DNA from 2 places in the Micromonospora sp. NPDC005305 genome. Region 1 is predicted to be linked to the other one. Evidence: predicted binding sites of a transcription regulator. Region 1 holds the regulator's gene; the other holds the start of a gene.
What was found. Region 1 encodes HrcA, which represses chaperone genes, less so after heat shock. Its sites were predicted from a motif close to GGTTNGCACNCTCNNNNNGAGNGTGCNAACC; they were not measured.
Positions count from the first base shown of each region.

Region 2: a site for HrcA is predicted at 1,604-1,634, ahead of groL (chaperonin GroEL). Genes of this name have one in related genera too.

Region 1 is NZ_JBEXGL010000021.1:64,677-68,294, reverse strand. Features, by position in the region: gene dnaJ (molecular chaperone DnaJ) at 1-435, opposite strand, end outside; gene hrcA (heat-inducible transcriptional repressor HrcA) at 508-1,530, opposite strand; gene ABZS80_RS26870 (DUF4870 domain-containing protein) at 1,763-2,386, shown strand; gene hemW (radical SAM family heme chaperone HemW) at 2,426-3,618, opposite strand, start outside.
Region 2 is NZ_JBEXGL010000004.1:159,667-163,284, reverse strand. Features, by position in the region: gene ABZS80_RS09005 (cold-shock protein) at 1-120, shown strand, start outside; gene ABZS80_RS09000 (hypothetical protein) at 237-1,556, shown strand; gene groL (chaperonin GroEL) at 1,831-3,453, shown strand; gene ABZS80_RS08990 (hypothetical protein) at 3,524-3,618, opposite strand, start outside.

The DNA.
Region 1 (3,618 bases):
CACGGCGGTGTCGACGGTGATCGGCGCCTCGACGCCGAACGCCGTCTCGTTCAGGTCCAGCTCCAACCGCAGGATCGCGTCGGCGCCCGGCCGGGTACGCGGCCGCGGGCCCCGGCTGCCGCCGGCCGCCCCGCCGAAGAAGGCGTCCATGATGTCCTGGAAGCCGACGAACGGGCCGGCGCCGCCCGGGCCACCCGGACCCGCGCCCCCGCCGCCCGGGGCCAGCGGGTCGCCGCCCAGGTCGACGATCTGCCGTTTCCGATCGTCCGAGAGGACCTCGTACGCGGCGTTGATGTCCTTGAACTTCTCCTGTGCCTCCGGGTCCGGATTGACGTCCGGGTGGAACTGCCGCGCCAGCTTCCGGTAGGCGCGCTTGATCTCGTCGTCGGAGGCGTCCCGGCTCACGCCGAGAATGCCGTAGTAGTCCCTGGCCACTGCGTTCGGTGTCCTCATGTTCGTCTCGCGTTGCGCCGGTCGTCGGCCGGAGCCGGCCGTCGGTCTGACTGGTCAGTTCTGGGCCAGCAACTCGCCCACGTAGCGTGCCACGGCCCTCACCATGGCGATATTGCCGGGGTAGTCCATCCGGGTCGGCCCGAGCACGCCGAGCCCACCGACGATGGTGCTGCCCGGGCCGTACCCGGTGCTGACCACCGAGGCGGCGCGCAGGTTGTCGATCTCGTTCTCGTCGCCGATGAGCACCCGGGTGGTGCTCGGCTCGGCCTCCCCGATCAGCTTGAGCAGCACGACCTCCTCCTCGAGCGCCTCGAGGATCGGGCGCAGCGAGCCCTGGAAGTCGAGCAGGCCGCCCCGGGTCAGGTTGGCCGTGCCGGCCAGCGCGATGCGCTCCTCATGCCGTTCGACCAGGGTCTCCAGCAGGACGCTGGAGAGCGTGGCCATGGCCGGGCGCAGCTGCGGGGTCGACTCGTCGACGAGGGCCTGCACGAGCGGCGGGGTGTCGGACAGCCGGCTGCCGACCAGCTTCTCGTTGACCAGCCGGCGCAGGTCGGTCACCTCGTCGGGGGCGACCGGCCCGGGCAGCTCGACCAGCCGCTGCTCGACCCGGCCGGTGTCGGCGATCATGACGACCATCAGCCGGGTGGTGGAGATCGGCACCAGCTCCAGGTGGCGCACCTTGGAGCGGGCCAGGCTGGGGTACTGCACGACGGCGACCTGCCGGGTGAGCTGGGCCAGCAGCCGGACGGTGCGGTGCACCACGTCGTCCAGGTCGACCGCGCCGACCAGGAAGCGCTCGATCGCCCGGCGCTCGGCGGGGCTGAGCGGCTTGACCCGGGAGAGCCGGTCGACGAAGAGCCGGTAGCCGCGGTCGGTGGGCACCCGGCCGGCACTGGTGTGCGGCTGCCGGATGTAGCCCTCCTCCTCCAGCACCGCCATGTCGTTGCGGACGGTCGCCGGGGAGACGCCCAGCTGGTGGCGCTCGACCAGGGCCTTGCTGCCGACCGGCTCCTGCGTGGCGACGTAGTCCTCGACGATCGCGCGCAGCACGGCGAGCTTGCGGTCGTCGAGACCCATGTCCCCCACCTCCTGACGCACCTCGTCCGCCCCGGCGCACGGCGTCCGCCGGGCGTCTGGCACTCGACTGTAGCGAGTGCCAGTCTACGTCGGCCGACCCGTCGACGCGATGATCAGCGACCCACCTCCGGTGCGGCCCGCCGCACATCCGACCCACCACGGCCGAACAGCCGGACATCCCGGGCGATGTCGCTCTGGTGCGCCCTTGCCTCCGGGACCTACCGTGACGTCCATGACTGAACCTCCTCGCCCTCCCGGAGCGGGGGACTCCGGCGCACCGCCGCCGGAGCCGACCCCGCCGTCGGCACCGTACGGCTCGTCGTCGGCCGGCGAACCACCCACCGCACCACTGTCCGGGGCACCGGCGGGGAGCGGCTATCCCCCGCCCGGTGGCTATCCCCCGCCTCCCGGCGGCCAGCCTCCGTCGGGCGGCTACCCACCCCCCGGCGGCTATCCCCCGCCGGGCGGCGGCTACCCGGGCGGCGGCGCCTACGGGCCGCCCGCCGGCTACGCCAACAACGACGACAAGACCTGGGCCCTCGTCGCGCACTTCGGCGGGGCGGCGGCGATGTTCGTCAGCGGCGGCGTGCTGGGGTGGCTTCCCCCACTGGTTGCCATGCTGGCGCGGGGCAACCAGTCCCCGACCGTGCGCCAGCACGCGGTCTCGGCGCTCAACTTCCAGCTGGTGTGGTCGATCGTGGGCGTCGTCGGCTGGATCCTGAGCTGCATCCTCGTCGGGTTCCTCGCCGTCGGCGCGGCCGTCATCATCGGCGTGGTGTTCGGCATCATGGCCGGCGTGAAGGCCAACGAGGGGCAGCCCTACCGCTACCCGATGTCGGCCAACCTGATCAAGTGACCCCGACCCGGCCGGCCCTCGCAGGCCGGCCGGGCCCGGTCAGGGCAGCAGGTCGCGGACGACCGCGTCGGCGAGCAGCCGGCCGCGCAGGGTCAGCACCGCCCGCCCGGCGGCGTACGCGCCGGCGTCCAGCAGGCCGTCGACCCGGGCCCGCTCGGCGCCCGCCCGGCCCGCCTCGTCGAGCCCGGACAGGGGCAGCCCGTCGTCGAGCCGCAGCCGCAGCATCACGTCCTCCATGTGCGCCTCGTCCGGCGTGAGCAGCTCCCGGGCCAGGCCGGGCGACTCCCCGGCGGCCAGCCGCTGCGCGTACGCGGTCGGGTGCTTGACGTTCCACCAGCGCACCCCGCCGACGTGGCTGTGCGCCCCCGGGCCCAGGCCCCACCAGTCGGCGCCGGTCCAGTAGAGCAGGTTGTGCCGGCACCGGGCCGCGTCGGAGCGGGCCCAGTTGGAGACCTCGTACCAGGAGAAGCCGGCCCCGCCGAGGGCCGCCTCCGCGGCCAGGTAGCGGTCCGCCGCCACGTCGTCACTGGGGTACGGCAGCTCGCCGCGGCGCATCCGCGCGGCCAGCCGGGTGCCGTCCTCCACGATCAGGGCGTACGCGCTGACGTGGTCCACCCCCGCGGCGACCACCTGGTCCAGCGAGGCGGCGAAGTCCTCGGCGCTCTCCCCCGGCGTGCCGTAGATCAGGTCCAGGTTCACGTGGTCGAACCCGGCGTCCCGCGCCTCCAGCGCGGCGGCGGTGGCCCGGCCGGCGCTGTGCTGCCGGTCGAGGATCGCCAGCACCCCCGGCGCCGCGGACTGCATGCCCAGCGAGATCCGGGTGTAGCCGGCGGCCCGCAGCGTCCTGAGCGACTTCGGGGTGACCGTCTCGGGGTTGGCCTCGGTGGTGACCTCGGCGTCGGCGGCCAGCCCCCACGTGCGGTCGATGCCGTCGAGGATCCGGGCCAGGTCGTCGGCCGGGAGCAGGGTGGGCGTGCCGCCGCCCACGAAGACGGTGTCCACCCGGGGCGGCGGGCTGTCGCCCAGCGCCCGGCCGGCGAGGGCCAGCTCGGCCAGCACCGTGTCGGCGTACGTCTCCCGGCTGCCCCCGCCGCCCAGCTCGGCGGCCGTGTAGGTGTTGAAGTCGCAGTAGCCGCACCGGCTGGCGCAGAACGGGACGTGCACGTACACGCCGAAGCCGCGCGCGCCGACGGCGCGGCGGGCGGCAGCGGGCAGCGCCCCGTCGCGCGGGA
Region 2 (3,618 bases), on a different contig from region 1:
CACTTCTCCGCGATCGAGATGGACGGCTACAAGGCGTTGGACGACGGCCAGCGGGTCGAGTTCGAGATCGCCCAGGGCCAGAAGGGTCCGCAGGCCGAGCGGGTCCGCGTCATCGCCTGATCTACCGTGGCCGCCGCCCGATCGGCGGCCGACCCACCCCGACGAGGGGGCTGCGGCGCAGGCCCGCGCCGTGGAAGATCATGAGCCGTTCCAGCCGCCGCTGCTGAGGAGGGTTCATGTCCGACCTGCCCCCGTCGGGTTCCGCCGAGCCGGTGCCCCCGGCGTCGCCCGGTGCCCCGGTCGACCCGACCCGGTCCACGCCGCCGGCCGCCGCGCCGGCCCCGGCGTCGGGGCATGCGGTCGACCCCACCGCGCCCGGGTCCCCCACCCCGACCGACCCCGTTCGTCCTGCTGCTCCGGCCGACCCTCCGGTGCCGGCCCAACCCGGCCCGTCCGCCCCGGCCGGCTCGCAGGTCGGTCCTGGTGGGTTCACCGCACCCGGCCAGCCCGGCGCCGGCACCCAGCCCTGGGACCCGTACCCGGCCGGGCAGCCCTGGGATCCGTACCCGGCTGGGCAGCCCTGGGGCCCCTACCCGGCGTACCCCGCCGGGCCGCCGCAGGTCTGGGCCGGGCCGGCCGGTGGCGCTCCGCTGCCCGGCGCGGCCTACCCCGGCTACCCGCTGCCCGGCCAGCCGTACGGCTGGCACCCGGGCCTCGACCCGCAGGATCCGCTGGTCACCCCGCCGCACGCGGGCGTCGGCGGCTGGTTCAGCCGGTGCGGGGGCGCGCTGCGGCGCGGCTGGCGGCAGCTCCTGCCGATCATGCTGCTCACCCAGACCGTCCCGGCCACGGTGATCGCGGTCATCTCCCTCGCCCTCGCCCCGACGGAGCAGCCGGTCACCGGCGCGGACGGCACGCCGGTGCTGCCCAGCGGCTACTTCGAGCACGTGTTCGCCTTCTACGGTGCGGTGCTCCTCGCCGCCCTGATCTTCGGCCCGCTGCAGAGCGCCGGCTGGGCCGCCGGCACCTGGGTGGTCGCCCGCCAGGCGGCCGGGGAGCCGGTCGGGGTCGGCGCGGCGCTCCGCTACGGGGTGCGGCGCGCCCTCGGCCTCTGGGGCTGGACCATCGTGGCCTCGCTGCTGATCACGGTCGGCGCCTGCTTCTGCCTGCTGCCCGGCCTCTACGCGGCGTTCGCGTTCGCCCTGTTCGGCCCGATCTACCTGTTCGAGCGGCAGGAGCCGATCGGCCGGGCCTGGCGGATGTTCCACCAGCGGTTCGGCATGGTGCTGGGCCGGGTGGCGCTGGTCATCTGCGTGCTGGTCGCCGCCGCCGTGCTGGACGGTGTGCTCGGGCTGGTAAACCAGCTCGTCTTCGGGGTCGACCCGATGGGCGCGCCGGGCACCGCCGCGGGCGCGGTGACGCTGGCCGTGGTGGGCGCGGTGCTGGCGACACCGGCCTACCTGGCGCAGCTCGTCGGGCTGGTCGCCACCTACGCCGAACAGCGGGCCCACGAAGCCCCGGTGAACGCCGCCCGGCTGGCCGCGGAACTCGGCTGAGCGGGGGCAGCGTGCTTGCACTCGGCTAGGGAGAGTGCTAAACAAGTCATTGGCACTCGCGTACGGTGAGTGCCAATGGTCGGGGCGGTAGGGCCACGGCCGATCCGGTGCCGAGATGGCGCCGGAGCGGCACGGGGCCGGTCGTCGCGGGCTGTCCGGCCCGACCGAGGAGACGTCGTCGTCGCCAGGTGGCGACGTCCCAAGGTGCGTACACCAGACGGCCCATCCGGGGAACCCTCGGGTGGCCCGTGAGTGTCCAGGAGGACAACGCCGTATGGCCAAGATGATCGCGTTCGACGAAGAGGCGCGCCGCGGCCTCGAGCGGGGCATGAACCAGCTCGCCGACGCCGTGAAGGTGACCCTCGGCCCCAAGGGCCGCAACGTCGTGCTCGAGAAGAAGTGGGGTGCCCCCACCATCACCAACGATGGTGTGAGCATCGCCAAGGAGATCGAGCTCGAGGACCCCTACGAGAAGATCGGCGCCGAGCTGGTCAAGGAGGTCGCGAAGAAGACCGACGACGTGGCCGGTGACGGCACGACGACGGCGACCGTCCTGGCCCAGGCCCTGGTCCGTGAGGGCCTGCGCAACGTGGCCGCCGGTGCCAACCCGATGGCCCTGAAGCGGGGCATCGAGGCCGCTGTGGCCAACGTCTCGGAGGAGCTGCTGAAGCTCGCCAAGGACGTCGAGACCAAGGAGCAGATCGCCTCCACCGCCTCCATCTCCGCCGCTGACCCCAGCGTCGGTGAGATCATCGCCGAGGCGATGGACAAGGTGGGCAAGGAAGGCGTCATCACCGTCGAGGAGAGCAACACCTTCGGCCTCGAGCTCGAGCTCACCGAGGGCATGCGCTTCGACAAGGGCTACATCTCCGCCTACTTCATGACCGACCCGGAGCGTATGGAGGCCGTCTTCGACGACCCGTACCTCCTGATCGTCAACAGCAAGATCTCGTCGGTGAAGGACCTGCTCCCGATCCTCGAGAAGGTCATGCAGTCGGGCAAGCCGCTGCTGATCATCTCCGAGGACATCGAGGGCGAGGCCCTGGCGACCCTGGTGGTCAACAAGGTCCGCGGCACCTTCAAGTCGGTCGCCGTCAAGGCGCCGGGCTTCGGTGACCGCCGCAAGGCCATGCTGGCCGACATCGCCATCCTCACCGGTGGTCAGGTCATCAGCGAGGAGGTCGGCCTCAAGCTCGACGCCGTCAGCCTCGACATGCTGGGCCGCGCCCGCAAGGTCGTGGTGACCAAGGACGAGACCACCATCGTCGACGGCGCCGGCGACGCCGACCAGATCCAGGGCCGGGTCAACCAGATCCGGGCCGAGATCGAGAAGAGCGACTCCGACTACGACCGCGAGAAGCTGCAGGAGCGCCTGGCCAAGCTGGCCGGCGGTGTTGCGGTGATCAAGGTCGGCGCGGCCACCGAGGTCGAGCTGAAGGAGCGCAAGCACCGCATCGAGGACGCCGTCCGCAACGCGAAGGCCGCCGTCGAGGAGGGCATCGTCCCGGGTGGTGGCGTCGCGCTGGTGCAGGCCGGCAAGACCGCCTTCGACAAGCTGGACCTGGCCGGCGACGAGGCGACCGGCGCGCAGATCGTCAAGATCGCGCTGGACGCCCCGCTGCGGCAGATCGCCGTCAACGCCGGCCTGGAGGGTGGCGTCGTCGTCGAGCGCGTCCGCAACCTCGACCCGGGTCACGGCCTCAACGCCGCGACCGGCGAGTACGTGGACCTGCTGGCCGCGGGCATCATCGACCCGGCCAAGGTGACGCGTTCCGCGCTGCAGAACGCCGCCTCGATCGCCGCGCTGTTCCTCACCACCGAGGCCGTCGTGGCGGACAAGCCGGAGAAGACCCCGGCCGCCCCGGCTGGCCCGGGTGGCGGGGAGATGGACTTCTGAGTCCAGCTTCACCCAGCACGCCGAAAGGGGGCGGGCCGCGTCAGCGGTCCGCCCCCTTTTTCCGTATGTCTCAGGTCGGCAGTCGGCGTTGGTTGCGTCGCTTGTGCGCCCGGTCGTAGGGCGGTGTGAGCCGGATCGGTTCGTCCACCGGTTGCAGTGGTTCGT